3 regions of the Streptomyces sp. NPDC002809 genome follow, and region 3 is predicted to be linked to each of the others. Evidence: riboswitches for the same ligand, from Rfam matches in the RefSeq annotation. Region 3 holds a riboswitch; each other region holds the start of a gene.
The links. A riboswitch is a leader RNA that binds a small molecule or an ion and turns the genes downstream of it on or off. The one in region 3 is predicted to bind S-adenosylmethionine.
Positions count from the first base shown of each region.

Region 1: it holds a riboswitch for S-adenosylmethionine, as region 3 does, so the genes downstream of both, ABT025_RS36030 (glutathione S-transferase family protein) here and ABT025_RS20350 (hypothetical protein) in region 3, are expected to answer to the same signal.
Region 2: it holds a riboswitch for S-adenosylmethionine, as region 3 does, so the genes downstream of both, thrC (threonine synthase) here and ABT025_RS20350 (hypothetical protein) in region 3, are expected to answer to the same signal.

Region 1 is NZ_JBEOVJ010000109.1:4,641-14,636, forward strand. Features, by position in the region: gene ABT025_RS36020 (amino acid ABC transporter ATP-binding protein) at 45-830, opposite strand; gene ABT025_RS36025 (amino acid ABC transporter permease) at 827-1,831, opposite strand; SAM riboswitch class IV at 2,158-2,265, opposite strand; SAM riboswitch class IV at 2,390-2,534, shown strand; gene ABT025_RS36030 (glutathione S-transferase family protein) at 2,822-3,610, shown strand; gene ABT025_RS36035 (helix-turn-helix domain-containing protein) at 3,621-4,211, opposite strand; gene ABT025_RS36040 (benzoate/H(+) symporter BenE family transporter) at 4,421-5,650, shown strand; gene ABT025_RS36045 (ABC transporter ATP-binding protein) at 5,746-7,539, shown strand; gene manD (D-mannonate dehydratase ManD) at 7,591-8,805, opposite strand; gene ABT025_RS36055 (hypothetical protein) at 8,878-9,093, opposite strand; gene ABT025_RS36060 (glycoside hydrolase family 9 protein) at 9,325-9,996, opposite strand, start outside.
Region 2 is NZ_JBEOVJ010000023.1:42,814-52,809, forward strand. Features, by position in the region: gene ABT025_RS16405 (MoaD/ThiS family protein) at 72-350, opposite strand; gene thrC (threonine synthase) at 426-1,718, opposite strand; SAM riboswitch class I at 1,734-1,860, opposite strand; gene ABT025_RS16415 (glucosyl-3-phosphoglycerate synthase) at 2,014-2,961, shown strand; gene ABT025_RS16420 (alpha,alpha-trehalose-phosphate synthase (UDP-forming)) at 3,015-4,406, shown strand; gene ABT025_RS16425 (DUF4913 domain-containing protein) at 4,417-4,926, opposite strand; gene ABT025_RS16430 (trypsin-like peptidase domain-containing protein) at 4,989-8,726, opposite strand; gene ABT025_RS16435 (trypco2 family protein) at 8,775-9,092, opposite strand; gene otsB (trehalose-phosphatase) at 9,168-9,996, opposite strand, start outside.
Region 3 is NZ_JBEOVJ010000032.1:30,350-40,345, reverse strand. Features, by position in the region: gene ABT025_RS20360 (cytochrome P450 family protein) at 1-1,075, opposite strand, end outside; gene ABT025_RS20355 (cytochrome P450) at 1,072-2,367, opposite strand; gene ABT025_RS20350 (hypothetical protein) at 2,526-2,951, opposite strand; SAM riboswitch class IV at 2,998-3,107, opposite strand; gene ABT025_RS20345 (phosphocholine-specific phospholipase C) at 3,250-5,316, opposite strand; gene ABT025_RS20340 (hypothetical protein) at 5,679-5,984, shown strand; gene ABT025_RS20335 (GmrSD restriction endonuclease domain-containing protein) at 6,049-8,001, shown strand; gene ABT025_RS20330 (hypothetical protein) at 8,375-9,067, opposite strand; gene ABT025_RS20325 (HIT family protein) at 9,270-9,896, opposite strand.

The sequences.
Region 1 (9,996 bases), on a different contig from region 3:
GGGTGGGCCGCGGCCGGACCGCCTCGCTCCACGACGTGCGGGGGTCAGAGCACCTTGCTGAGGAAGTCCCTGGTCCTGTCATGTTGCGGGTCGTCCAACACCTGCGCGGGAGAGCCCTGTTCGACGATCCGGCCGCCGTCCATGAAGACGACCCGGTCGGCGACCTCACGGGCGAAGCCGATCTCGTGGGTGACGATGACGAGGGTCGTGCCGCTGCTCGCCAGGTCCTTGATGACCGCCAGCACTTCGCCGACCAGTTCGGGGTCGAGCGCGGACGTCGGCTCGTCGAAGAGAATGACGCCGGGCCGCAGGGCGAGGGCACGGGCGATGGCCACACGCTGCTGCTGGCCGCCGGACAACTGCCGGGGGTACGCCCCGGCCCGGTCTGCGAGACCCACCCGGGCCAGCAGGTCGCGGGCCTGCTCCCGGGCCGCGCCCTTGGCGAGCCTGCCGGTCGCCACCGGGGCGGCCGCCACGTTGTCCAGCACGGTCAGATGCGGGAACAGGTTGAAGTTCTGGAAGACGAAACCGATCCGGCTGCGCTGGGCCAGAATGACCCGCTCGCTGAGTTCCTTGAGCCGTTCGCCCTGCCGGCGTACACCGATCATCTCGCCGTTCAGGCTGACATGGCCGATCTCCGGCTTCTCCAAGTGGTTGATCACCCTGAGGAGGGTGGACTTGCCCGAGCCCGACGGCCCGAGGATGACCGTGACCTCACCGGGCCGCACGGTCAGCTCCACCCCGTCCAGGACCCGTTGGCTGCCGTACCACTTGTACACGTCGTGCACCTCGACGGCGGCCGGGCGTATCTCCTGCGTGTCGGTGGTCATGTCGCCGTCTCCCTCCGGACCCGGGCCCTCAGTTCGCCGAGGCCGGTCCGTACCTTCCGCAGCGGGGTCGGCGGCAGGGTGCGCAGCGCGCCCCGCGAGTAGTGCCGCTCGACGTAGAACTGGATGACGGACACGGCGCTGGTGAGGATCAGGTACCAGACGGTGGCGACCAGCAGCAGGGGCACGATGTCGCCGGGGTAGGTGCTGCCCATGCTCTGTACGGAGCCGAACAGGTCGAGCAGGGAGACGTAGAAGACCAGCGAGGTGCCCTTGATCAGACCGATCAACTGGTTGACGTAGTTCGGGGTGATCGAGCGCAGCGCCTGCGGGAAGACGATCTTCGCGAACTGGTATCGCCTCGGAAGGCCGAGTGCGGCGGCCGCCTCGTGCTGCCCCTGGTCCACGGAGAGGATGCCTCCGCGCACCACCTCGGAGGCGTAGGCCGCCTCGTTGAGGCTCAGTCCGACGACCGCGACGGCCATGTCGGTGGCGAGGCGCGACTCGTCGAAGGTGAAGAAGGCCGGACCGAACGGCACCCCGATGCTCAACGTGCGGTAGAGGGCACTGAAGTTGTAGAGGAACAGCAGGACCACGATCAGCGGCACCGAACGGAACAGCCACGTGTAGAGCCAGCTCGCCGTGCGCAGCACCGGGTTCGGGGAGAGCCTCGCAAGGGCCAGCAGGACACCGCCGAGCAGGCCCAGCGCGGCGCTGTACACCGCCGCTTCGAGGGTGACGAGCAGTCCGTCGAGGATCGCCGGCCGCAGGAACCAGTACTGGAAACGGCCCCATTGGTAGAACGGGTTGGTCACCAGACCGTGAGCGATCTGGGCGCCGAGCACGAGCACGACGATCGTGGCGATCCATCGGCCGGGACGCCTGAGCGGGAGGACCCGCTGCGCCGCCAGGGGCCTGGGCGCGGCGTTCGGGCCGGGACGGGGGTTCGCGTCGGTGGGCGGCGCTGGTCCCGGGGACACAGCGACGCCGGAGAGTTCACTCATGGAGGGCTCCAGCGGATGCGGACACCCCGGACCGCGGGAGGCTGCGGCACCGCGCCCGTCGGGGACGGGCCGTCGGGACGCGGCACACAGCGCGGCTCAGGGGCCGGGTGGGGAGAGGGCACACCGCGGCAGCGGTGGATGTCAGGGAATAGGAGAGCCGTCAGCCTTGACAGAGAGGGCGTGAAACGGCCGTACACAGCGCGCTGTTGACACGCAGCAGGTCGACGGAGCGGTCCGCGCACAGCAGGACGCAGCCGCGGGGCCGCCGAGCGGCCATCCCGTCAGCTGCGTTCATCTCGCTCACCGTCACCATTCCGCCCCGCGGGGCCTCACGCTTACCGAACGTCATCCGGTCCGGTCCTCACCTGGGGCACCCCACCGCGTGCGAGGGTTGCCGGCCGGCAAGCCAGGGCTCTTCGCCGGCACTCGTGACCGTTCTGCTCTGCGCCGGAGGTTAGGGCCGCATCGAAAAGGATGTCAACGCCGGTGACCACCAGGCGAGACGGCACGTCCCGCCTTCTTGACGGCGCCACCGGACGCACCGAAACTGGCGTGGACGGTCACGATTGTCAGCGCTGCCCGTGCGGGAGTTCCCGCTCGTGCGGTCATCGGCCCCGGCCCGCTGACAGGCAACCCTTCCACCGCGATGGGGTGCCCCGGGTGACGACCGGGTCCTGTTGGAGCAACAGGACAAGCGCGGTCTCGCGTCTCGCGAGCCCCGATGGCCAGGACCGGTGGGAATTGCCCAGGAACGGCTTGACGAGGCGCCTGCACATCGATCTGTTGCGCGTCTCCAGCGCTTACTAGTCCGCGTCGGACCTGCCCCCGCCCGATCGGCCGGACTCCTCGTTCCGGTGCGCTCGTGCCGGGCCGGGGCAGGTCCTTCGGTCCGGACCGGTACGCAAGCACAGTCGCTCCGCATCCGGCCGCCGGTGCCAGCATGGCGGCGGTGGCTTCGTCGTTCCCCCAGGGATCCCCATAGGGAGAGTCATGCCCGAGACAGCATCGCGCGGTTCCAGCACGGACAACTCGCCGCAGCGCGGCCCCGTTTCCTCCGCCTCCGCTGCACGCGCCGCAGGCCTTCGCCCGTCGTCGGGTGTACCGTCCCCCCGCTTCGACAGCAGGATCGGCGTCGGTCTCGCCGGCGGCTTCTATCCGGCGCCGCATCGCTACGAGCTCTTCCTGTCGGCGAGCTGTCCGCGCTCGCTGCGCATCTCCATCACTCTCGGCCTTCTCGGCCTGCGGGACTCGGTCGCCACCACGCTCCTCACCCACCCGGCCGCGACCCCCGAGGCCTTCGCCTCGCTGCGCAGTGCGTACGAGGCGACGGTGCACCACTACGACGGACCGCTGACGGCTCCCGCCCTGTGCGACCGCTGGAGCGGCCGCATCGTCAGCAACCACACGCCCGACATCCTCCGCGACCTGGCCGGTCTGCTCTCCGGGCACAACGAGGCCTGCCCCTCCGCGCTGCACCCGCCGGAGCTCGCCGCGGACATCGAAGCCCTGCGTGAGCTGCTGGACCAGAAGGTCACCCCGTCCGCATCGCCCTCGGAGCGTTCGGCGGCGCTCGACCTGATGGAGCGCCGTCTCTCCTTGCACCCCTATGTGCTGGGTGCGGAGCTGACGGCCGCCGACGTGGACCTGTGGGTGGCACTCGTCCAGCCCGGCCCGGTCAACTCCTTGTCCGCTCACCCCCGGCTCCAGGACTTCGTGCGCCGGCTCGGCGACCACCCCGCCTTCCCGTGCGCGAACGACGTGGCGGCCGACGCGGCGTGAGCCCCTGCGCTCAGCCGTCGTCGCTCACGGCACTCCGGCCCGCTCCCCCGGCGGGCTCCCCCGGCGGGGGATAACGGACGAAGAGGATGCCCTCCACATCCCCGTCGGGCGCGCCGTAGACATGGAGTGCGTCGGCCCGCCAGTGCGCGAAGGCGCCGGGGCCGGCCGTACGGGTGTCGTCCGGCGGGCCGACGACGGCGGTGCCGGACAGCACCATCAGGCTCTCCCGCGTACCCGGGACGTGCCCTTCCGACTCCTGTACGGCGCCCGCCGTGATGCTGATGCGGAACACGTCGGTGACCGCGGCCCCGTCCTCGTACCGCTCCAGAAGAACGGCGGTTACGGCACTTCCCGAGACGCCGGGAAGTGCCGGGCCGGAGCCGTCCCCCGGTCGCAGGTCGCTCAGTACGGCGCTGAGCGGAAGGCCGAGCGCGGTGGTGAGTGCGTACAAGGTCTCCAGAGTGGGGTTGCGTGTGCCGCTCTCCAGCTCCGAGAGCGTGCCCTTGCCGACGCGGGAGCGCCGGGACAACTCCGACAGCGACAGGTCCCGTTCGCGCCGCAGCGCTCGCAGCCGACGTCCCACGTCCTCGTTCAGCCCCATAGGCCGTGCACCCGCTCCACTGTCCTGGTTGACGGGCGTCGGCCCGCCTCTCTAGTGTTCCACATACAGAACGTTCCATATATGGAACGCCCCGCGGGCGCGCCCGGCCGACAGCCTGCCGTCGGCGCAGTCAGGCACCGCCACCGGCCGGGCAGGCACCGCGCCGGACACGCACCCAGTCGGGCACAGCACAGGAAAGTGGCTCACTCATGTTCGCGATCACCCGTATACGCTCCGCCGCGCCGCCATCGGCCGTGGTCGCCGGCCTGATCGCCGTCATGGTCGGGGTCACCAGTTCGGCGGCGCTGGTCTTCACGGCCGCGCAGGCGGCGGGGGCGGACTCGCACGAGATCTCCTCCTGGATGCTGGCGCTCGGTGTCGGACTGGCCTGCACCTGCATCGGGCTGTCGCTGCGTTACCGGGCGCCCGTCGTGACCGCCTGGTCGACGCCGGGAGCCGCGCTGCTCACGACGGGTCTGAGCGGTGTGTCGATGGCTCAGGCGGTCGGCGCGTTCGTCTTCTCGGCCCTGCTGATCCTCGTGAGCGGTGTGACGGGCTGGTTCAGCCGTCTCATGGGCCGGATCCCGGTGCCGCTGGCGGCCGCGCTGCTCGCCGGGGTGCTGCTGCGGTTCGGCACGGGCCTGTTCAGCACCATGCACGGCGGATTCGCGGTCGCGTTCCCCATGTTCGTGCTCTATCTGCTGGGCCGGCGCCTGCTGCCCCGGTACGCGGTGCTGCTGGCGCTCGCCGCGGGCGTGGTGGCCACCGTGTTCACCGGCGGCTGGCAGCTGGGCAAGGTCCGGCTCGCCCTGGCCACCCCGGTCTTCACCACGCCGGAGTTCGACTGGAAGGTCCTCGTCAGCGTCGGCGCACCTCTGTTCGTCGTCACGATGGCCTCGCAGAACCTGCCCGGCGTCGCGGTGATCCGCGGTGCCGGCTACGACGTGCCGGTCTCGCCGCTGATGACGTGGACCGGCGCGGCCAACGCCGTCCTGGCGCCCTTCGGGGCGTTCGGCCTCAACCTGGCCGCGATCACGGCCGCCATCTGCACCGGCGAGGAGGCACACCCCGACCGCGACAGGCGCTTCCTCGCCGCCGTGTGGGCGGGCGTCTTCTACCTCTGTGTCGGCCTGCTCGGCGCCACCGTCGCCTCGCTCCTCACCGCGATGCCGCAGGAACTCGTCCTGGCGATCGCGGGGATCGGCCTGCTCGCCACCATCGAGGCCTCCCTGTCCGCGGCACTGGCCGACAAGGCGTCCAGGGAAGCGGCCGTGGTGACGTTCCTCGCCACCGCCTCCGGCGTGACGCTGCTGGGGATCGGCTCCGCGTTCTGGGGTCTGCTCGCCGGCCTGGTCACCGGCGTGATCGCCTCGGCGGGGCGCCCGCACCGCAAGGAGCCCGCCCCCGAGCCGCTGCCGGGCGAAGTCCGCGTCCGCTGAGGCCCGTCGGATCCCCCGGCGGTTTCCCGGGGCCTCGTGTCCCGTCCGTGGGACGGGGTTGCCCCGGACCGCGGGAGCGGGGTGGGATGGACACCATGCAGAAAGCGGTTTCCCCATCCTCCGCCGAACCCCTGGCGCCCTTCGACCATCTCGACCACCGCTACCGCGGCGAGAACCCGTTCCGCACCCTCGGCCACCTCTTCCGGCCCGACCGCGGGCGGCTGGCACTCGCGGTCGGCTTCTTCGTCGTGAAGCACAGCCCCATCTGGCTGCTTCCGCTGATCACCGCCACGGTCCTGGACGTGGTCGTCCAGCACGGACCGGAGTCCAGGCTGTGGAAGGCCACCGGCGTCCTGTTGTTCATCCTCGTGATCAACTACCCGCTCCACCAGTGGTACGTACGCTGCCTCGGCGGCAGCATCCGCCGCATGGGCACGACGCTGCGCTCGGCGCTGTGCCGCCGGATGCAGCAACTGTCCATCGGCTACCACTCACGGGTCAGTTCGAGCGTCCTGCAGGCCAAGGTGGTCCGCGACGTGGAGTCGGTGGAGCAGATGATGCAGCAGAGCGCCGACATGGGACTCGGAGCCGTCGTGACGCTGGTCGGCGGTCTCGTCGTCATCGGCGTGCGCGTGCCCGCCTTCCTTCCCGTCTTCCTGATCGTGGTGCCCGCGGCCGGTCTCCTCGTGATGAAACTGCGCGCCCGGCTGCGCAGCCACAACGAGTCCTTCCGGCGCGAGGTCGAACAGCTCTCCTCCCGCGTCGGCGAGATGACCACGCTCATACCCATCACCCGCGCCCACGGACTGGAGCGCACCGCGCTCGGCCGGGTCGACGGTTCGCTGCGCCAGGTCTTCGCGGCCGGGCTGCGCCTGGACGTGATCAACGGCCGCTTCGGATCGCTGGCCTGGGTCATCCTCAACACGCTGGGCGTACTGTGCCTGACGGGGTCCGCCCTGGTCGCCTACCACGGCTGGATGCCCATCACCCCCGGTGACGTCGTCATGCTCAGCGCCTTCTTCACCGTCCTGACCGGCTCCGTGACCACGCTGCTGGGCCTGGCGCCCATCCTCACCAAGGGGCTGGAGTCGGTGCGTTCGGCGGGTGAGGTGCTCCAGGCACCCGACCTCGAACACAACGCCGGAAAGGCGCAGGTCGACCGCGTCACCGGCCGGATCGACTTCGAGGGCGTCGGCTTCGCCTACGCCGACGCGGACCCCGCGGTCGACGGGTTCACCCTCTCCGCACGTCCGGGCGAGACGGTCGCACTGGTCGGCGCATCGGGCGCCGGCAAGTCGACCGTCCTGAATCTCCTCATCGGCTTCATCCGGCCCACGTCGGGCCGCATCATGCTCGACGGGACCGACATGGCGGGCCTCGATCTGCGCAGCTACCGGCGGTTCCTGTCCGTGGTGCCGCAGGAGTCGATCCTCTTCGAGGGCAGCATCCGTGACAACGTGACGTACGGGATGGGAGACACGGACGAGGCCACGCTCATACAGGCGCTGGCGGACGCCAACGCGCTGGAGTTCGTCAAGGACCTGCCGCTCGGCCTCGACACGGTCGTCGGCGAGCGGGGAGCGCGGCTCTCGGGCGGCCAGAAGCAGCGGCTCGCCATCGCGCGGGCGCTGATCCGCGACCCCAGGGTGCTGGTGCTCGACGAGGCCACCTCCGCGCTGGACAACCGCTCCGAGGCCCTCGTGCAGGAAGCCCTCTCCCGGCTCGTGCACGGCCGTACGGTCTTCGTCGTCGCCCACCGGCTCTCCACGATCCAGGGTGCCGACCGCATCGTGGCGATGAAGGACGGCCGGATCGCCGAGGTGGGGACGCACGACGAACTGATCGGCAGGGAAGGGGTGTACGCGGGTCTTCAGCCCGCCTACCCGTAGGCGGCCCTGCCCGGGCCGCCGTGGCGCCTCCGGACGGCGGCGCCACGCGGCTCACCAGTCGTGGACGCTGCCGTCGCGGAGGCGGTTGACCGGAAGATAGGCCCGTACGTACGGATGCGCGGCCGCCGCCTCCTCGTCCAGCTCCACACCGATACCCGGCGCCTCGCCCGGGTGCAGGTACCCGTCGGTGAAGGTGTACGCGTGCCGGAACACCTCCTCGGTCAGAGGGCTGTGGCCCGAGTACTCCTGGATGCCGAAGTTGTGAACGGCGAGATCGAGGTGGACGGCCGCGGCCATCCCGACCGGCGAGATGTCCTCCGGTCCGTGAACGGCGCTCTTCACCTGGTACTGGGCGGCGAAGTCGAAGAGTTTGCGCAGCGGCGTGACCCCGCCGAAGTGGGTGACCGCCGAACGTGCGTAGTCGATCAGCTGCTCGGTGATCAGTGCCTGGTAGTCGTACACGGTGTTGAAGACCTCGCCGACGGCCAGCGGCGTGGTGGTGTGGCGGCGGACCAGACGCAGCGCCTCCTGGTTCTCGGCGGGAGTGCAGTCCTCCAGCCAGAACGGCCGGTACGGCTCCAGGTCCTTGCCCAGCCGCGCCGCCTGGATCGGGGTGAGCCGGTGGTGGGCGTCGTGGAGCAGCGGCAGTTCGGCACCGAACTCCGCGCGGACCGCGTCGAAGACGGCCGGTGTGTGACGCAGGTACGCGTCCGTGTCCCAGTCCTCGACCAGGGGGCGGGCCTGCTGGTGGGCGACCGTCGCGCCCTCGTCGTCCTGGTTGTACACGCCGTACACGGCCTTGAGCCCGGGAATGCCCGTCTGGATCCGGACGGCTGGGTAGCCCTCGGCCAGCCTGGCCCGTACGGAGTCGAGGAGTTCGGGGATGTCACGTCCGTTGGCGTGGCCGTAGGTGCCGATGCGCTCCCGGCTCGCGCCGCCCAGCAGCTGGTAGAGCGGCAGGCCTGCGGTCTTCGCCTTGATGTCCCACAGCGCCACGTCCACGGCGGCGATCGCGGCCATGGTGACCGGCCCGCGCCGCCAGTAGGCGCCGCGGTAGAGGTACTGCCAGGTGTCCTCGATCCTGTGCGGGTCGAGGCCGGTGAGCAGCGGCGCCACATGGTCGGTGAGGTAGCTGACGACGGCCAGCTCCCGTCCGTTGAGTGTGGCGTCGCCGAGCCCGGTGACACCCTCGTCGGTCGTCAGCTTCAGGGTGACGAAGTTGCGTCCTGGGCCGGTGACGACGACCTTCGCGTCGATGATCTTCATGTGCGCTCCCTTTCGGAGACGGAACCGATGAGCATGGGGGGCTGTCCGCGCCTGCCTGCCTGCAGGGAGACCTCAGTCCTCGATGTAGCCCGTCGCCGGGTCCACCTGCTCCAGGAATCCCCGTGCCGCGTCCTCGAGCTGTGCCCGGTCCATGGCCGCGGCCCCGTGAACGGCCGACGTGAATCCGTACCCCTGGTTCGGCCCGGAATCCCAGTCGAAGTCGTAGACCCCGGGACTGCCCGCCCGGCGGGTCACGGTGAACCGCTCACCATCCACGTCCAGCACCATGCGCCACACTCTCCGTCCGTACCGTCTCGGCGCAGCCAACCACAGATCACCGCGGCCCTGCTCCGGGAGTCCGCTCGGCGGGCGTGTGCGGCCGGTACGCGGCCGCCGTCCCGAAGCCGGGGGTCCCGACGGGGAAGTGCCTGCCTTCGGCGAGCATGTCGCGCGGCACGGTCACCGGTTGACGGCTCGAGGGGTGCTGTCCCGGCGGCGCCGCTCAGCACCCCTCGTCGGTCAGCCGCACTCCGTCCCGTTGAGGATGAAGGAGGCCGGATCCTGTGCCGGCGCACCGGTGGCCTGGAATCCGAAGGAGACGGTGCCGCCCGCCGGTATGCCCGCGTTGTGCCCGGCGTTCTTCACCGTGACGCGGGAGCCGGACTGGGTCGCGGTCGCGTTCCAGGCGTTGGTGACCGTCTCGGCCCCGCCGAAGGCGAAGCCGAGCTGCCACCCGTCGACCGGGGCGGTCCCGGTGTTCCGCACCGCGACGTCGGCCGTGAATCCGCTGCCCCAGGACTGGCTGACCCGGTACGTGACCGCGCAGGACCCGGCCGGGCCGGGCGTCTCCGTGGGGCCGGGAGTCGGCGTCGGCGTCGGGTCCGGTGTCGTGGTCGGACCGGGGCCGGGTGTCGGGTCCGTACCGTCGGGGGCGGTCCCCCACTGCGGCGCCGCACCCTCCAGCAGCACCATGTGCGGCGCGTCCACCGGCGTGGTGCCGGGGGTCGTGGCCGACGACGGGTAGGACCAGTCGTTCGACGGGTCCCAGGCGCCGGCCGAGGTGATCCGGAACTGCACCTCCTTGCGGTACGCGGACTGGCCGGCCGGTGCGATGTCCGTACCGGAGCAGTCCACCGTCACGTGGTAGACGTCGCCCTCGTCATGCGTGGGGCCGGTCACCTCACCGCACTG
Region 2 (9,996 bases), on a different contig from region 3:
CCCCCTCCGCTTCTCTCGCAGAGGGGGCAATTCCGGTGACGCGGTGAAGTCGGGCCGCGAGGCCCGGGGGCTCAGCAGCCGCCGGCGACGGCCGGGATGATCGAGATACCGGCACCGTCCGGGGTGACCGCGTCCAGGCCGCCCTCGAAGCGCACGTCGTCGTCGTTGACGTACACGTTCACGAAGCGGCGCAGCTTGCCCTGGTCGTCCAGGACGCGGGCGGCGATGCCCGGGTGGTCCTTCTCCAGGGACTCGATGACCTGGGAGAGGGTCGCGCCCTCGGCCGGGACCTCGGCCTGGCCGCCCGTGTAGGTGCGGAGGATGGTGGGGATACGGACCTTGACGCTCATGGTGGGTGCCCTTCCTGAGTCTCGAGTGGTCGGAAGCCGGTGCCCGGCCCGCCGGGGGGCCTGGGCGCCGGGTTCTCAGCTGGTGGCGAGCCCGGCGGCGCGGAAGGCTTCCAGACTCGGGCGGATCGTGGCGCTCGCCTGCGAGGTGGCGGCCACCGCGTCCAACGTCTTGAGGCCGTCACCGGTGTTCAGGATGACAGTGGTGAGCGCCGGGTCCAGCAGACCGGCCTCGATCAGCTTCTGCGTCACACCGACCGTCACCCCGCCGGCCGTCTCGGCGAAGATGCCCTCGGTGCGGGCCAGCAGCTTGATCGCGTCGACGACCTGCTCGTCGTTGACGTCCTCGACGGCGCCACCGGTGCGGCGGGCGATGTCCAGGACGTACGGGCCGTCGGCCGGGTTGCCGATCGCCAGGGACTTGGCGATCGTGTTCGGCTTCTGCGGCCGCACCACGTCGTGACCGGCCTTGAAGGCGGCGGAGACCGGGGAGCAGCCCTCGGCCTGGGCACCGAAGATCTTGTACGGCTTGTCCTCGACCAGGCCGAGCCTGATCAGCTCCTGGAGGCCCTTGTCGATCTTCGTGAGCTGTGAGCCGGACGCGATCGGGATGACGATCTGGTCGGGCAGCTGCCAGCCGAGCTGCTCGCAGATCTCGTAGGCGAGGGTCTTGGATCCCTCGCCGTAGTACGGGCGCAGGTTGACGTTGACGAAGCCCCAGCCCTCGCCGAGCGGGTCGCCGATGAGCTCGGAGCAGAAGCGGTTGACGTCGTCGTAGTTGCCCTCGATGCCGACCAGTTCACCGCCGTACACCGCGGCCATGACGACCTTGCCCTGCTCCAGGTCGTGCGGGATGAACACGCACGAGCGCAGACCGGCGCGGGCGGCGGCGGCGCCCACGGCGCCGGCGAGGTTGCCGGTGGAGGAGCAGGAGAGGGTGGTGAACCCGAAGGCGCGGGCGGCCTCGACGGCGATCGCGACGACGCGGTCCTTGAAGGAGTGCGTCGGGTTGCCGGAGTCGTCCTTGACGTACAGACCGCCGGTGACGCCCAGCTCACGGGCGAGGTTGTCGGCCTTGACCAGCTTGGTGAAGCCGGGGTTGATGTTGGGCTTGTCCGCGACATCGGCGGGGACCGGCAGCAGCGGCGCGTAGCGCCAGATGTTGTTCGGTCCGGCCTCGATGCGCTTCTTCAGCTCGTCCGGGGAGCCGCTCGGCAGGTCGTACGCCACTTCGAGCGGCCCGAAACAGGACGCGCAGGCGAAAAGGGGGCCGAGTGCGAATCGCTCTCCGCATTCGCGGCAGGAAAGCGCCGCGGCGGGACCGAGGTCCACGGAGGATTCAGTGTTTGCTTCAACAGTCTCAACAGCCACGATGGCGAGGTCCTTTCCTCATCTTCCTCGCGACGCATTTCGTCACGAGACGGAATTGGCACCTTCCCCACCTGACCTCGCGGTCGGCGGGAGGGTTGCCGGGACTTCAACGGGCCGTTCCCTCAGTCCCTCTGGATGAGCGCTGTGGCACTGGACCATGGATCCAGGCGTTTATCGGCGGACGGACCCCGGCATGCGACGGCCATCTGCGTTGTTCAAGACTGTAACCGAAGCACCGGACTGTTGAGATAGTCGTCCGAACCGCGAGATGGATCACATACAGGGAGTATCGACCGTGCTGGAAGAGGTCGAACGCTGGCTGACCAGGCGTTCCTGGTCAGCCGCCGACCGTCCGCTGGACCGTCTGCTGGAGGCCGGAAGCGGCGCGAACGGACCGAGCGTGAGCGTGGTGCTGCCCGCGCTGAACGAGGCGGAGACGGTCGGGGACATCGTCACGACGATCCGGCGCGAGCTCATGGAGAAGGTCCAGCTGGTCGACGAACTCGTGGTGATCGACTCCGGCTCGACGGACGCCACCACCGAGGTCGCCCGCCGGGCGGGTGCCCGGGTCGTCCACCGGGACGCGATCCTGCCCCGCATACCGGCCGTCCCCGGCAAGGGCGAGGTGCTGTGGCGGTCACTCCTGGTGACCGGCGGGGACATCGTCTGCTTCATCGACGCGGACCTGAAGGACTTCTCCGCGGACTTCGTCTCCGGCATCGTCGGCCCGCTGCTGACCGACCCCTCGGTCCAGTTCGTCAAGGCGATGTACGACCGCCCGTTCGGCGACACCACGGGCCAGGGCGGCCGCGTCACCGAAATGGTGGCACGCCCGCTGCTCAATCTGCACTGGCCGCAGCTGGCCGGCTTCGTCCAGCCGCTCGGCGGCGAGTACGCCGTGCGCCGCTCGCTGCTGGAGCGGCTGCCGTTCCCGGTCGGTTACGGAGTGGAGCTGGGCCTGCTCGTCGACGCCCTGCACACGGTCGGTCTGGACGCGCTCGCCCAGGTCGACGTGGGCGTCAGGAAGCACCGCCACCAGGACGGCCAGGCGCTCGGCCGGATGGCCGCAGCCATCTACCGCACCGCCCAACTCCGCCTCTCCCGGGGGCATCTGGTCCGCCCGTCGCTGACCCAGTTCGAGCGCGGCGAGCACGGCTTCGTCCCGCGCACCTATCCGGTGGACACCGAGGAGCGGCCGCCGATGCGCGAGATCGAGGAGTACGTTTCACGCCGTGCGGCGTGACGTGGCCTGACTTCGTACGTTTGGGCGGTTCGTGATCGGGCTAGATTCCGCCCATGGTCTCCGAGCACGCCCCTCAGCCCGCTGCCCAGGTACTCGTCGCGTCCAATCGCGGCCCGGTCTCGTACGCGCTGCGCGAGGACGGCACCCTCGACTCCCGGCGCGGCGGGGGCGGACTCGTCTCCGGCCTGAGCGCCGTGGACGACAAGATGTGGGTCTGCGCCGCCCTCGGGGACGGGGACCGGGAGGCGGTGCGGCGCGGGGTCGGCGAACCCGGCGTCCGGATGCTCGACATCGACGCGGACGTCCACGCCGACGCGTACAACGGCATCGCGAACTCGGTGCTCTGGTTCGTCCACCACCTGCTCTACCAGACCCCCGTCGAACCCGTCTTCGACGCGGAGTTCCGCCGTCAGTGGGCCTCCTTCGAGACGTACAACCGGGCCTTCGCCGAGGCGCTCGCCGAGGAGGCGGGCGAGGGCGCGGCGGTCCTCGTGCAGGACTACCACCTGGCGCTGGTGCCCGGCATGCTCCGCGAGCTCCGCCCCGACCTGCGGATCGGCCACTTCTCGCACACCCCGTGGGCGCCCGTCGACTACTTCCGGCTGCTGCCCGACGACATCGCGGAACAGCTCCTGCACGGCATCCTCGGCGCCGACCGGGCGGCCTTCCTGACCCGCCGCTGGGCGGACGCGTTCATCGGCTGCTGCACGGAGATCCTCGGCGGCACCGGCCGCACCCGGATCGGGGTGCACGGCCTCGGCGCCGACGCGGAGTTCCTGCGCCGCCGCGCGCACGAGGCGGACGTGGACGAGCGGATGGCGGCGCTGCGGGAGCAGGTGGGCCCCGGCCGGAAGACGATCGTGCGGGTGGACCGTACGGAGCTGTCCAAGAACATCGTCCGCGGGATGCTCGCCTATCGCGCCCTGCTCGACGAGCGGCCCGAGTGGCGCGGGCGCGTCGTCCACATCGCGTTCGCCTACCCCTCGCGGCAGGACCTCGGGGTCTACCGGGAGTACACCGCCGAGGTGCAGCGCGTCGCCGACGCGATCAACGAGGCGCACGGGACGGCGGACTGGACCCCGGTCGTCCTGCACGTCAAGGACGACTTCGCCCGCTCGCTGGCCGCGTACCGGCTGGCGGACGTCGCGCTCGTCAACCCGATCCGGGACGGGATGAACCTGGTCGCCAAGGAGGTCCCGGTCGTCTCCGACCACGGCTGCGCGCTGGTGCTGTCACGGGAGGCGGGGGCGTACGAGGAGCTGGGCGCCGACTCGATCACGGTGAATCCGTACGACGTGTCCGCCACCGCCGACGCGCTGCACGAGGCGCTGACGATGGCGGACGACGAGCGGACGGCCCGCACGAAGCGGCTGGCCGCGGCGGCCACCGCGCTGCCGCCGCAGCAGTGGTTCCTGGAACAGCTGGAGGCGCTGCGGCAGGAGTAGGGCGGGCCGGTCAGTTCGCCGGGTCCTCCGCCCCGGCGGCCTTGCGCGCCTCCTCCGCCTCCGCCGCATCGACCGAGAACGCCGGGTCGTCCCACATCTCCGGCGGTGACGGATTGCCCGGCAACGGGCCGATGTCCACGCTGTGGCCGTCGGGTCCCGCGCAGAGGACGAACGGCCCGGTGCGCGGATCCATCAGCACGGCCAGATGGGGATCGGCGTGGTGCAGCCACCAGTTGGACATACCGAGAGACGAATCGACCCGCAGGAACTCGAAGGCCCGCCACAGCGAGGCGATCCTCACAATCGCTTCGGGATGCATCCACCAGTCCGGACACCAGGCCAGGTGGACGCCGTCCACGCGCCGCCACACCACCTGGGCGAGATACTCCTCGTAGAAGAGGTCCACCGACCGGAAGACCAGTTCGGTGCTGTCGTCGGTCTCCATCGGCGGCGGTGCCCCCGCGGCCGAGGCAGGACCTCCGTCGGCGGGAACATCCGTCTCCCCATCCTGTTCCGGCATCGTTCTCTCCTCCCGAAACGCACAAACCGCTTCTGTCACGTAGGTCGTACAGCGGCCGCCGGTCAGCCCTTCGGCACCCCGTAGCGACGGCGCACATCGCTCGCCTCGGCCCTGCGTCCGCAGCCGTCCAGCAGCTGGGCCCAGCGGGTCGCGGATCTCGTCAGGTCATCACCCGGCGACGGCTTGCGCGCCGACATCCGGGCGTAGTTCTCGGTGGCCTCGCGGGCGAACGGAAGCGCGCGCAGCAGGGCGCGCATTCCTCCTGCCGCCGAGGCGTGATGGGCCAGTTGCACCAGATTCTCGGCGAGCCGCACCCGGCTGAAGTCGGAGTTCACGGCCACCGGGCGCAGCAGCACGACGGCCCGCTCCCTGAGCGGTACCGGATCGCCGCCCTTGCCACTGGTCTCCCTCAGCCAGGCCACGAGCGTGAGCCCGGCGGCGTAGCCCGCGGCTTCCTGCCCGGGGTCCTCGCGCCACCGCCGCTCGTACAGTTCCAGTGCCTGGTCCCCGGCCGCCAGTGCCGCCTCGGGCTCGTCGTGGTCCGACAGGGCCAGGGCCTGTTCGTGAAGTGCCTCGGCGAGGTACATCTCGTTCGGGGCGGGATGCAGGCGGACCAGCTCGCGCCTGACCCTGACCTCCTCCTCGTGGGCGGCGAGGGCCTCCTCCCGGTGGCCGGCGGCCTTGTGGAACACAGCCGCCTTGGACAGGTCCTTGCCCAGATTGGTGCCGCGGGCCACCGGGTTGTCCCGGTACAGCAGCCGGGCGAGGCGGATCGCCTCGTCGATCGTCTCCAGTGCCTCGTCCACGCGCCCGAGCTCGTTCAGTACCCAGGCCCGGTTGCTGAGCAGCAGCCGCATCCAGTCGGCGTGCTCCAGGGGCGCCCTTTCGGTCAGCATCGCATAGAGGTCCTCCGCCTCGGCCAGCGTCTCCAGGGACTGCTCGTGCGGCTGCTCGGTGGCCAGGTTCACCAGGGAATCCGCCAGACCGGCGTTGTAGGTGTCCGGGTTGTCCGCGGCCATCCGCCTGCGCAGGTCGACCGCCTCCTGGGAGGCGGCGCGCGTCCTCACCGGGCTGGCTCCCTCACGCCAGTAGTGCCAGGAGAGATGGTGCAGCGTGCGGGCCAGCGTGTCCGCGTAGGCATCCGGATTCTCCGTGGCCAGCCGACGCTCGATGGCCAGCGCCTGCTCCGCGATGATCCTGCCCTCCTCCGGGTGCCCCGAACCTGACTGGCAGGCGGCGAGATTGCGCAACGACGCGGCATGGGCGGCCGCTCTGGACGGGTCACGCTCGGCGAGCTCCCGTCGGATGGCCACCGACTCCTCGGCCGCGGCCACCGCCTCCGGCCTGCGCGCCGCGTCGTCGTAGCCCGTCGCCAGCGAGTTCAGGGCCTTGGCCAACAGCTCCGGGATCTCCGCATCGGGCACGCTCCGCGCCAGCCCGCGGCACAGGTCCACGGCCTCTTCGGCGAGCGCGAGCGATGCCTGCCGGGCACCCGCGTTCCACTGAACCGCCGAATGCTGGATCAGCGCGCCGGCGAGCACCCGCTCCTGGGCGGGGGTCCCGTGGGCCGCCCGCGCGCGCTGGATCGCCACCGACTCCTCGCCCGCAGCCACGGCCGTACGCCAGTCACTCGTCCGCGCCTTGCGCTTCGCCCACTCCCCCAGGGCCCAGGCGAGGCCGTCGTGGTCGACGGTCCCGTGCACCGGCTCGCGGTACCGCTCGACCAGGCGTTGCGTGAGCCGCACGGCGAACCGGGTGAGGGCGTCGGAAGCCTCCGGCAGCGCGGCCGCGGCGGCGCGCAGCACCTCCGCGGTGAAGTCCTGGTGCTCCAGCAGCGTGTCGAGCCGTTCCAGGACGAGGTCGCGCCGACTGGTCCGGCCCGCGTTGGCATGGGCCACCACGGACCGGGTCAGCACCGTCAGCGCCTGCACCTGCTGGGCGGGTGTGGCACCCGTCATCAGCGCGGGCAGCAGCCCCGGCACCTCCGCCACCATGAGCGACGCCTGGAACTCGGCGACCCGGTCGGGCTGCAGCGTCCCCCAGAAGGTGTCCCCGGCACCGGGATACAGCCGGCCGATCGCCGCGGCCAGCTCCCATTCCCTGCCCTGCCCGAGGGCCGGCACCCGGGCCACGACTGCCATCGCCTCGTCCTCGTCCGCGGCGCCGCACAGGTTCGCGGCGGCGACGACCCGGCGCATCAGGGGCATCGGCAGCGGCCGCTCCCCGCCGTTGGCGAGCAGGCGTGCCCAGTAGCGCTCCTCGTGGCGCAGGAGCGTTGCCTCGACCGCCTCGCCCGGGACGACGTCAAGAGGGGCGGGGCCCGCCTGGAGGAGTGCTGCCAGCGCTTCCATCTGAACGTTGAGCGCGGTGGCGTAGCGGCGTCCGGACATCTCCGCGGGCACGGCCGTCCCGGCGGCCAGGGCGGTCCAGTCGTAGTCCTCGTGTCCGTCGGTCCGCTCCAGGTGCTCCGCGAGTCCGTACAGAGCCGCCCCGAACGCCTCCCGGCGGTCCTCCGACGTCACGTCCAGCGGCCCGAGTTCGGTGGTCAGCGCGGCGGCGAGGATCTCGTGGGTGGCCACTCCCGTGTCGTACGGGTCGAGCTGCCAGCCGCCGGACGAGCGGGCGACGAGCAGCACCCTGACGGTGTGCCCGGCGGCGGCCGACGCGCGGGCCCGGTCGATCAGCCGTCTGATCCAGCGCGGCCGGGACTCGGCGTAGTCGACCACCAGCAGCAGACTGCGGGAGCAGTCGCCGAGGGCCTGCAACGCGGTGCCCGGCGCTTCGCCGGGCAGGTCCTCGTCGGAGAGCTCGCTGCGGAACAGTCCGGCGATCCACCCCGGCTCCTTCTGGACGGCCCCGACCAGCCGGCGCACCAGCCGGCTCTTGCCCTGGCCGCCGGGCCCGGTGAGCACGCGGACCGCGAGACTTCCGGCGGGCCCGCCCCGGCTCGGGCGGGCGGCGGACGGGCCGAGGCACCAGTCCCGCAGGTTCTCCCATTCGCTCAGACGGCCCCGGAAGGGGGTGGCCTCCACATCGGCGCGCAGCAGCATCGCCGGTGAACGCAGATCGCGTTCGGGGGTGGTCACGTCCAGCAGCGGGACCAGTTCGGCGGGCTCGGCGAAGGGTTCGTGCCGCCCGCCGCCCGCAGCGGCGCGAAGGGCGGTGCGGAAGCCCTCGTCGCCGAGGATCTCGCTGCTGCGGGTGGCGGTGAGCCGGCTGCCGGCCGCCGCACGCCGGTCCTTGCGGACCACGCCCAGGAGCAGGTCCCCGCTGAACACGGGCGCACCGGACATGCCGGCCCAGCCCTGGTTCTCCGGGTCCGCGGTGGGCATCGGGTCGTTGCTCAGCAGCTCCCAGCGGCGCGCGGACGCACCGGTGCCGGGACTGATGCGGCCGGAGAACTGCTCCTCGCCGCGGGTCCGCCCGGTGCCGCCACCGGGCGTCCGCTGGCTGCGCGGATAGCCGTAGGAGAGAACCGGGTGGGCGGGAGCGCGGGTGACGAGGTCGCCCCACCGCTGCGGTTCGGGGTCCGCCGCCCGGACCGCGACAGGACCGCTCACCTCGAGCAGTGCGGCGTCCACGCTGTCGTCGTACCTGAGCCAGAGCACCCGCGCGGCCCACGGGCCCGGCTCGCCGTCGGCCGGAAAGGAGACCTCGGGGGTGCGGAGCCGGCCGTCGGGGGTGCGCAGGACGTGCGCGGCGGTGAGGACGAGACCGGGACCGATCAGGCAGCCGGTCCCGAACGAGCCGGGGCCCGTGGCGTCGCTTCCGCGTACCTGCACCACACGCTCGAACTTCACCGCCACCCCCGGGTGGTCCGGGTCACCGCGCCCGGGTCACCGCCACCCTCAGTCGTCGCTGTCGCCGATCTCCACGTCCTGGCCGGATCCGGACCGGGGGTGCAGGGTGAGCTGGATGCGGTGGGTGGTGCTCTCCGCCCGCTCCCGCTTGCCGTCCACACCGACCACACCGAAACGCAGGGAACCGCCGCCGGAGCCCGTACGGGTCAGCTGCATGGCGAACTCGACGGTGACCTCGCCGACCCTGAAGCGGACGTCCGACCGGTCCGCCTCGCGCTGGGCGGCGGCCAGCTGCGCGCGCAGCAGCCTGACGGCGTCCGTCAGGTCGAGCCCGTCGCGCGCGGCTGCGCCTTCGTTCTCGCCCACCGAACCCCCCTGACCTCGGCCGAGTTGCCACAGAGTGCCACAGGCGGGGAAGCATACGAAGGGGACCGGCTCCAATCAGCCGGAATTCGCTGCCAGTTGGCGCGCCAGTGACTGAAGGAACTCCACCACGGCCCCCGGTCCCGGCAGCGCCAGGTCGGCGCGCTCCGCCAGTTCGGGCACTTCCGCGCCGCTGCAGACCAGCAGGCCGGGGGTGCCGTCGGGGCCCTCGGTGCGGAGCTTCTCCACTGCGGCGTACGCGGCGAGGTCGCCCAGGTCGTCGCCCGCGTAGAGCACGGACCCGGCGCCGGTCTCGCGCACGTACTCGGTGAGCGCCACGCCCTTGTCCATGCCTGCCGGCCGCAACTCCAGTACCAGCCGGCCCGGTTCGACGATCAGGCCGTGGCGGGCGGCGAGCTCGCCCAAGGGGCCGCGCAGGGCCTCGAAGGCGGCCTGCGGGTCGGCGGCGCGGCGGGTGTGGACGGCGAGCGCCTGCCCCTTCTCCTCTATCCAGGTGCCGCGCCAGGAGTCGAACCTGTCGAGCACGCCGGGGAGTTCGGCCCGCACGGCGGCGACGCCGGGGTGCGGGGCGGGGGCCTGGACGGTGCCGGAGACGGCGTCCCAGCGTTCGGCGCCGTAGTGGCCGAGGACGACGAGATGGTCCAGTCCCGCGATTCCGGCGAAGCCGCCGTAGCGGACCGCGACACCGGCCGGGCGGCCGGTGATCACGGCGATCGACGCGACCTGGGGGGCGAGTGCGGCCAGCGCCTCGACGGCGCCGGGGTGGGCACGGGCCTGTTCGGGGTCCGGGACGATGTCGGCGAGCGTTCCGTCGAAATCGAGTGCGATGACGGCGCGGTCGGGCCGGGCGAGGAGCGCGGCGAGACCCTCCTGGCCGGCGGGAGTG
Region 3 (9,996 bases):
CGAAGGTCATGTGCCGGATGGGGGTGGGGCGGGTGATGTCGAAGGCGTCGGCGTCGGGGCCGTGCTGCTCCGGGTCGCGGCCGATCACCCGGTAGGAGATGACCACTCCCTCGCCCTTGGCGATGACGCCGTCACCGACCTGGATGTCCTCGGTGGCGAACCGCATCAGCAGGTGGGTGGTCGGGGTGTCCCACCGCAGGGTCTCCTCGATCACGGTCTGCCAGGAGACCTCCCCGCCGAGGACCATCCGCAACTGGTCGGGGTTGGCCAGCAGGGCGCGTACGGCGTTGAGGATGAGCCCGATCGTGGTCTCGTGCCCGGCCGCGACCATCGCCTTGAGGTTGCCGATCACCTCTTCCTCGGTCAGCGGTTCGCCGCCCTCGTCGGCGAGGATGAGCGCGGAGGTCAGGTCGTCGGTCGGCCGCGCGGTCTTCTCCCGTACGAGCCCGGCGTAGAAGACGTCCAGGTCGGCGAGGAGGGCCAGGCGCTCGTCCTGCGGGGTGAGCATCGAGAAGAAGGCCTTGTACCGGCGGGTCAGCATGGCGTTCGCGGCGGGGTCGACCCCCATCAGCATGCCGACGACGCGCATGGGCAGCGGCTGCGCGAACACGGACTTGAGGTCGACGACGGCTCCGCCCCTGCCACCCTCGGCGAGCGCGTCCAGCAGCTCCTCGGTGAACTTCTCGATGTCGGGGCGTATCGCCTCCAGCCGGCGGGGCGTGAGCGCCTGGGAGGTCTTGGTCCGCAGCCGGCGGTGCTCGTCGCCGTCGACGGTGAACATGGACCGGCCGGCGTCGATCATCCCGATGAGCGGCCACGCGTGCGTCACCTCGCCGCTCTGCCACAGCCCCCAGGCGTCGAGGTCCTTCACCAGCCGCGGATCGAGCAGGAGCTGCCGGGCGTCCGCGTGCCGGGTGATGGTCCAGGCCGGAACACCGAGCAGCTCGATCCGGGCCAGTGGCCCGGCGTCGCGCAGCCGCGCCGTCTCACCGTCCAGGTCCTGGACCATCGGGTCGATGACGACGGTCCCGCCGTCCTGGGCTGCTGCCTGGGCGGCGGCGTGAGAGCAGTTCACGAGAAGTCTCCTGTCGTACGAACGGGGGTGAACCGAACAGGGAGCGCGGTGGAGCCTCGAAGGAACGCGGAAGGCCGTCGCACGAGTTCGTCGGCGGGGACACCGAGCTGGAGATCGGGCAGCCTGTCGAGCAGGACCTCGATGCCGGTACGGGCGATGATCTCGGCGATCTCCTGGGCGGGGAACGGGCATCGGTACTCGCCGTGGCTGAAGGCGAGATGTGCGCCGTTGCCGCCCTGTGCGGATGCTCCGGTGTCCGACATGCTCTGGCGGATCAGGGGGTCGGTGTTGGCGGCACCGAGCCCCAGCAGCAGCATGTCCCCGGCCTTGACCCGCTGTCCGCCGAGCTGCGTGTCCCGTACGGCCCAGCGTCCGGCGAGTATCTGGGTGGGCGTGTCCTCCCAGAGCACCTCGTTCATGGCCTCTCCGATGCTGCGCCGGCCGCGGGCCATGGAGTCGGCGAACTCGTCCTCGGTGAGCATCAGCCGAAGGGAGTTGCTGATCCAGTCGGCGGTGGTGAGGTGCCCGGCGGCCGTGATGGCCATCAGGTCGAGCATGTACTCCTCGTCGGTGAAGGCCTCGGGGAAGGCGAGCATGCGCGAGGTCACGTCGTCCCCGGGTGCGGCCCGCTTCGTGGCCACCAGCCGGGCCATGTGTTCCCCGAACCGCAGATGGGCGCTCTGCGCGTCCGGGCCGCCGTCGGCAAGATCCTTCAACACCCGGGCGATGTCGGCGCCTTCGGCGTCGGGGAACCCGATCAGCCGGGCGAGGACGAGGACGGGGAGCGGATCACAGAAGTCGGCGACGAGGTCGGCCGTACCGCGGCTGCACACGTCGTCGATGAGCCGGTCGGCCAACTGCTCGCAGTGGCTGCGGATCTGATGCGTATCGGCGCCTTCGAGGGCCGGACCGACCATACGGGCGTGCCGTCGGTGCTCCTCCCCCGCGCTGAAGTAGATGGACGGCAGGGGGCGCCCCACCATCGGCAACAGGGGCCAGTCGTCGGGGATGTGGGGCCACTGGTTCCACAGACCGACATCACGGGGGAACAGCTCGCCGTCGCTGGTGACTTGATGGAGTTCGCGGTACCCGATGACCAGCCAGGCGGGGAACCCGCCGGGCAGTTCCACGGGGACGACGGGCCCGTGATCACGCCTCATGGCGCGGTAGACGGTCTGGGGTTCGGTCTGGAACCCGGACCCGCCGAGCGGCACGGCCACGGTATGAGCCGGACAGCCGGGAGGCGGTGGAGGAGTGGACGGCGCGGGTTCGGCGGAAGAGGGGCGCGTCATGAGTCCTGACTCCTGTGGCGACAGCTGCAAGCGTCATGATCATGCGATCAACGCACGTTCACTATAAGGATTTTATGTGACGCCGGAACGGTCAACGGCGATCAATCCCGCACCTTGAACAGAGCAACAGGGCGACATCTCAACACAATTGACAAGCATCACGATGTACCGCCCCGGGCGGAGCCGTCCTCGCACAGATCCCCGCCCTGGAGAGCGACGTTGACCAGCCCGGCACCCCTCGCATCCCCAAGTCCGCTGCCTCCGTCGCCTTCACCCTCCTCGAGCCTCAGCGCGTGCCAGCGCTCCAGCCAGTACACACGCCCGCGGTGACCGGCGAGCGTTTCCCGCAGCGCGCCGGGAGCGTGCGTCCAGACCACGGGGAGATCACCCGAGTAGGCGAAGGCGGGGCGCAGTTCGACCCATCCGTCGTCGCGGACGTCACCGGAGGTGAGCAGGATCTCGACGGACCGCCCCGGCTCCTGCAGGCACTTCTTGGCATGGATCCAGTGCACGCGGTGACCCGCGGCATAGCGGGTGCAGTCGTCGCTCCGCACGGAGTCGTTCCGGGTGAGATGACGCAGCATGGTGAGGTTCGCCTTCCGGGGTGAGGACCCCGAGTGCCTGCACCGCGGTCCGCTGTTCCCCGTACCCTGCGCACGGGGCAGGTCGTCACCCGGAGCACCCGCAGCGGAGCGGGGTGCCGTCCAGCAAGCCGGGGCTGTGCACTGGAACTCATGACCCGTCCACGACTCCAACCCACGCACACGGCAGGCCCCGACGGGTGGTCAGGAGTGCGCAGCGCCGGAGCGGCGGGTGGTCCGGAGCGCGTGGCGCCCGGCCACGGGCCCCACCCACCCCCGGACACCCGCCGGCCGGGGCCACTCACCCGGTGACGAGGCCCGGGTCGCTCGAACCGGCCCGGCCCGTCTCGACGTGCCCGGCGAAGCGCCGCAGGAAGGTGGCGTCCACGTCGGAGACGACGGTGACGTCGTACCAACTCCCGCTTCCCCGCAGGTCAAGCACGTGCTTCACGGTCGCGCCGGCGCGGACCGCGAAGGCCTGCACCCCTCCCCCGTACCCGACGGCACTGCGCGCGCTCAGGCGTACGGTCGCGGAACCGCCATTGACGAAGGTCAGCTCAAGCCCACCTGTGGCGGCGTCATGACGAGCTGTCACCTCCGGCCCCGCTGTCTTCCCGTCCGCCCGGAAGGTGCGCAGGAATCCGTTGGGGCCATGAACGGTGAGGTCGGTCACTCCCTTGGAGTAGGCGGTGTTCCAGCTGTCCGAGAGGGACTTTCCGGCCTCGGTGGTGTAGGTCCAGGGCCCGTCGGTGCGATTCGCGGAAGTCACGAGGAACTGCGCCCCTGCGGCGGCGCCGCCACTGAAGGTGAGCCGGTACTTGCCGGTGGCCGTATCGGCGGCGCCGTCCACGAAGGGCGCGTAACGCAACGGCCGAGTGGGGCGCGCCCCCTTCTCCTGCTTGGGCACACTGCCGGTGGCGGGCGGCGCGGGGACGTAGTCGGGGTGCCGGAGACGGTCCGGAGGCTCGTAGGCATCCGTCGACGGCAGCGAGACGTCCGAGGTGTCCGTACGGCGGAAGTCGAAGGCCGAGGTGAGATCGCCGCAGACGGCCCGCCGCCAGGGCGAGATGTTGGGCTCGCGCACACCGAAGCGCTGCTCGATGAACCGGATCACGGAGGTGTGGTCGAAGACCTCGGAACACGCGAACCCACCGGTGCTCCACGGGGAGACCACCAGCATGGGCACCCGCTGGCCGAGCCCGTACGGCCCGGCTGCGTACCGGATGTCCCCGGGGAAGTAGTCGGCGGAGGTGTCCACGGTGGACAGGCCCTGCGAGGCCCCCGACGGCACGAAGGGCGGAACGACGTGATCGAAGAAGCCGTCGTTCTCGTCGTAGGTGATGAAGAGGGCCGTCCGGCCCCAGACCTCGGGGTCGGCGGTCAGCGCGTCAAGGACCTGCGAGATGTACCAGGCACCGTAATTCGCGGGCCAGTTGGGGTGCTCGCTGTACGCCTCCGGGGCGACGATCCAGGACACCTTCGGCAGCGTCCCGGCCCGGACATCGGCCTTCAGGTCATCGAGCAGCCCTCCACCGTTCTTGATGTCGGTCCCTGTGCGCGCCTTGTCGTACAGCGGATCTCCGGGCTGGGCTTCGCGGTAACTATTGAAGTACAGAAGCGAGTTGTCGCCGTACGTGCCCCGATAGGCATCGTTGATCCACCCCCAGGACCCGGCCGCGTCGAGCCCGTCACCGATGTCCTGGTAGACCTTCCACGACACCCCGGCCTGCTCCAGCCGCTCGGGATAGGTGGTCCAGCCGTACCCCGCCTCGTCGTTGCCGAGCACAGGGCCCCCGCCGGACCCGTCGTTCCCCGTGTGTCCGCTCCACAGGTAGTAGCGGTTCGGGTCGGTCGACCCGATGAACGAGCAGTGGTACGCGTCGCAGACGGTGAACGCGTCGGCGAGGGCGTAGTGGAACGGTATGTCCTCACGGGTGAGGTGAGCCATCGTCGTCGCGGTCTTGGCGGGCACCCACTGGTCGTACGCACCCTTGTTGAACGCCCGGTGCCCGCCCGCCCAGTCGTGGTTCAGGTCCCGGAGGAACTGCATCCCGAGCTCGTCGGCGGGCGGCCGGAACGGCAGCACCTCCCTGCCGAGGAGGTCCTTCTGATGCCAGACCGGCTTTCCGCTGGGCAGCGTGACGGGCCGCGGGTCACCGAAGCCGCGGACGCCGTTCATGGTGCCGAAGTAGTGGTCGAAGGAACGGTTCTCCTGCATCAGCACGACGATGTGCTCGACGTCCCGGAGGGAGCCTGTACGGCCCCGCGCGGGAAGGGATGCGGCGCGGGCGATGCTGCTCGACAACGCGGTGTAGGCGGCCGTTCCTCCGGCGAGTTGCAGGAGGCGGCGACGGTTGAGTTCTGCCATGAGTGGGGGCCTCTGCAGGGTGAGGGGATGTGGGGGCGGAAGCGACTGGAGTGTTCCAGAATCGACGTGCCCTGCGGAAGACCCGTGCAGTGTGCACGGGGTGGCGGTAGGCCGAACACTCGGCGACGGAGCGGGTCGGAGCCTGCGCCGTGCCCGTCGTCCGCGCCATCCCACCCGGCCACAGCACTGACCACGGCCCTGCACGTCCTGCCGGAGGCAGGGCCAGGCGCTGGCGAGGCAGCGGAAACCGCCCTGGAACCGGCCATCCTGCTGGAGCTGCTGGCAACCGATTTCTCGGCCGCCTCCGGGTACGCGCAGCTGATGCGAGCGGACCGGAGCAGCGCCGACGGACCCGGGCCGCGTTGGACGAGGTGCGCAACCTGCCGGACGAGGCTGAACAGAACACCATCCAGCACCAGTTCGGCCGGGCGTCAGTGGATGTGCGGCGCGGCCCGGACGGTGCTCTGGACGGGCTGTCCGTCCGGACGGACTTCGAATCGCACTCCGCGGACCACTACCGACTGCTGGCGGAGATCACGCGCGGCCCCACGCCCGGGATCGGCGAAGGCCGCACCGTACAGGACACCTCAAGGGCCCTTCCCTTCCTCCCCCGCACCGCAACCGTCATCGCCATCGGCATCGGCATCGGCATCGGCCAACACTGGTAATTTTGCGGCTGATCACGTGTTGGTCCCGGCGGGTTCCGCCGGGTCGAGAGGGCGGGCTGCATACGTGCAAATCTCACAGGTCCTGGACAAGGTCGACGCAGGCGATATCGCCCTCCCAGAATTTCAGCGCGGATATGTGTGGACCCGCGACCAGGTGCGCGGATTCTTCCAGTCGCTGTATCGCGGCTACCCCATCGGCGGCTTCCTCACCTGGAGCACCAAGGCGGAAAGTGCCGACACGCGAGGCGAATCGTCGGGGAAGGACGGCACCATTCAGTTGCTGCTGGACGGGCAGCAAAGGGTCACCACTCTGTACGGCGTGACGCGTGGCCGGCCGCCGCGCTTCTTCGAGGGCAATCCCTCCACGTTGACCGGCCTGCACTTCAATCTGCAGGACGAGACGTTCGAGTTCTACGCCCCGACGAAGATGAAGGGCAACCCGGTCTGGGTGGACGTCACCGCCCTGTGCCAGGGCGGGCTGGGCAGTCAGTTGCTGGCGGTCACCCAACTCGCCGAGGGAGACACGGCACTCCAGTCGACGTACATCGAGCGCCTCAATCGCATCACGCAGATCAAGGAACGCATCGTTCACATCGACGAGGTCACCGGTGAGGACAAGACCATCGACGTGGTCGTCGAGATCTTCAACCGCGTGAACTCCGGTGGCACCAAACTCTCCAAGGGAGACCTGGCGCTGGCCGCCATCTGCGCGGCGTGGCCCGAAGCGCGACCGACCATGAACCAGGCTCTGGGCGACTGGTCGGCGGCCGGGTACGACTTCAAGCTCGACTGGCTGCTGCGCAACACCAACGCCGTGCTCACCGGCGAGGCTCAGTTCTCCAAGCTCGACAAGGTGAGCGTGCCGGAGTTCCGCACCGGCCTGACGGAGACCATCGACTCGGTCTCGTACCTGCTCAACGCGCTCGGTGGCAGGCTCGGCCTGGACCACGGACGGGTGCTGAACGGCAGGACCGCCGCGTTCCCCGTCATGAGCCGCCTGCTTCACCGGCACGGCGGACGGTTCCCGGACGCCATGACCCGCGACCGCCTCTTCCACTGGTACGTGCACAGCTTCCTCTGGGGCCGCCACACGGGATCGACCGAAACCGCGTTGAACCAGGACCTCCAGGCACTCGACGACGGTGGCATCGACCAGTTGATCGACGTGCTGCGCCGCAGCCGCGGTGGCCGTCTCGATGTGCACGCGGACGATTTCATCGGGTCCAGCATGGGCTCACGCTTCTATCCGCTGCTCTACCTGCTGACGCGGGTGTACGGAGCACAGGACTTCGTGAGCGGTGTGCCGTTGAAGGACGGCATGCTCGGCCGGCTCAGCTCCCTCCAGGTGCACCACATCTTCCCGAAGGCCCGCCTGTACAAGTACGGATACAGCCGGGCCGAGGTGAACGCCGTGGCCAACTTCTGCTTCCTCACCCAGGACAGCAACCTGCACATCGGCGCCAAGGACCCGGCCGGGTATCTGCAGGAGGTCGAGGACCGGATGCCGGGCACGCTGGCCACCCAATGGGTTCCGATGGACCGTGACCTCTGGCGGATCGAGAGGTACCCGGACTTCCTCGCCGCCCGCCGCGAGCTCCTGGCCGCCGCCGCCAACGGCTTCCTCCAGGCCCTCCACGACGGCCCCTCCCCCGTGGAACTGCAGACGTCTACGACGCTCGCCACGCCCCCGGCGCCGGCGACCGTCGCCGACCCCCGCGACGAGGACGAGGTTCCGGGCCTCGCCGAACTGCTCACCGAGCTGGCGGAGGCCGACCTCGCATCCCCGGAACTGGACTGCGAGGTCAACGACCTGCGCACGGGTGAAGCGATCATCGTCGCCGCCGCCTACTGGCCCCAGGGGCTCCAGGAGGAGGTGGGGGTTCCGGTCGTCCTCGCCCCGGAGACCAGCCCCGACGAGCTGGCAGTGCTTGAGGCGGGCAACTACCGGGTGTTCCACAGCACCGATGCGCTGCGCCGCTACATCGGTCACCTGCGGACGGAGCAGACGGCGGCCTGACGGCTGCCCGGCCTGGCGTCCCGGGTCCCCCGGCTTCCGCGCATTTGCGGTGCCGGGGGACGTTGTCAACCCAACTGGGCTGCGCAAAGGCCCAGTTCCATTCGACTCGGGCCAGTTCAACAAACTGCCCCGCCTCCGTCACCCAGGGATGGGGAGCCCGGAACCGGGTCAGGCCCTCCATGGAATCCACCATGGCGTCCTTCTGCACACAGGGTCACGAAGGCACTCCCGGAGCCCCCGTAGCCGACCTCGGGGGCGGCGGGCCGGCCCGTGAAGTCCCACCGCACTGTGGCTGGGGTGTCTTTCGGTCATCCGGCGTTGGTTGCCATGGGGGAAGCGCCCCGACAGGAGACGTCCGACGGCCGCCAGAAGGTCAGTCGAGCTCGTTGAAGCCGTAGCCGGAGCCCTGTGTCGCGAGCTTGATCTGCAGGGTCCGGTATCCCGGCTCGCCTTCGGCCGCGTATTTGCCCCAGTACTGGCATGTGTATCCGGTATCGGCACCGTACGCGAAGGTCTTCGCGGCGGGCAGCTTTTCGCAGGCGACCTTGCTGGCGTCCGTGCGCCCCGACCCGGAGCCGTACTGCTCGTTGATCAGCTGGTAGACGAGCTTGCCGACCAACAGGCCCTTCTTGGGCTCTTTGGTGTAAGAGATGATGCTGCTGCCCGAGGTGTAGCTGTCGCCGATCTTGACCTCGTAGGGGATCTCGGCCCCCTCGTACGTCACCACGCACTGGCTGACCGCGCCCGCCTTCTTGGTCACCCCGTCCGCGCACTTGGCGCTGGTCTTCCCGGGGACCTTGGCGATGCTGAGCACGTCCTCGCGCAGCGCGTGCTCCACCTTCTGCTCCAGGGGAGCGCCGGTCCCCGGGATGGGGGTGACCCTGAGCTCGTCACCGCTGGGGCGCATGTGCACGTCCGCCTGCGGGCCGGTGATGGCCACGGGCAGAGCCTTCGCGGCAGCGTTCGCTCCATCACCACCGGCAGTGTCGTCGGAACCGCAGCCCGCGCTGAGCAGTACCACCGCAGTCACGGCTGTCACGCCGGTGAGGAATCTGTGAGATCGCATGGGGGGAGAATAGACGCTGCCACGGACAGTCCCGACCGGGCCGGTCCCGACCAGAGCTTGCCACCGCCCCGTGACGGTGGCGCTCCTCCGCGGGGGCAGACCGTCCCGCCGAACTCGTGCGTGGCGGGACGGACCTCTGGCATCGCCTGCGCGAGCCGACCGGGACGCCGCGCCCGAATGGAACAGGCCGGGCCGAAGGCGGTCAGGCGGACGGCAGCTCGCCGTCGGCCGACCGGCGGCCTCCGTAAGAGGTGACCAGCGCGTCTGCCACGATCGCGGTGTCCTCCTCGGCCACGTCCGCCGGATACTCCGGCAGCAAGTCGTCCCAGACGGGCATCCACGACCCGTACAGCTGGGCCTGCCCCTCGGGACGGGCGAAGAACCAGATGTGCAGATGGGCACCGCCGTCGCCGATGCGGTAGACGTGCGCCCGTGAGATGTGCGGCAACGCCTGCACATGGCGGGCGATATGAGTGGTCAGCACCCCCAGTTCGGCCGCGAGCTCGTCAGGCAGGTCCGCCAGGTCGTAGTGGTCACGCGGATACAGCATCAACACCAGCGGCACACCCACGCCCGGAATCCGGGTGAGCCGCCGGCGGTCGTCGAGCCAGACCCCTTCGTCACGGTCGCGGCACGCGGCACAGTCCGCCGGGTCCTCGCCGTGCCGCGCCGGTTCGGGCAGGACCCGCGGGCGCATCGGCGCGACGCGCAGGCCGTCCGGCTCGAACGGGCTGACGTCCCAACCGGTCATGCGGGCCAGTGGGAGCCGTCGCTCACCATCCGCGGCGGTCCGTGCGTGGGCGTAGAACTCGTCGGGTCGCAGCGCCACGGCCGAAGACTGCTGTTGCCCGATTCTGTCCGACGGCACGGGAGCGCCTGGCCCCGGGCGTCGGTCGCCGGGCTCCGGATCGCGGTACACCCAGGGTGAA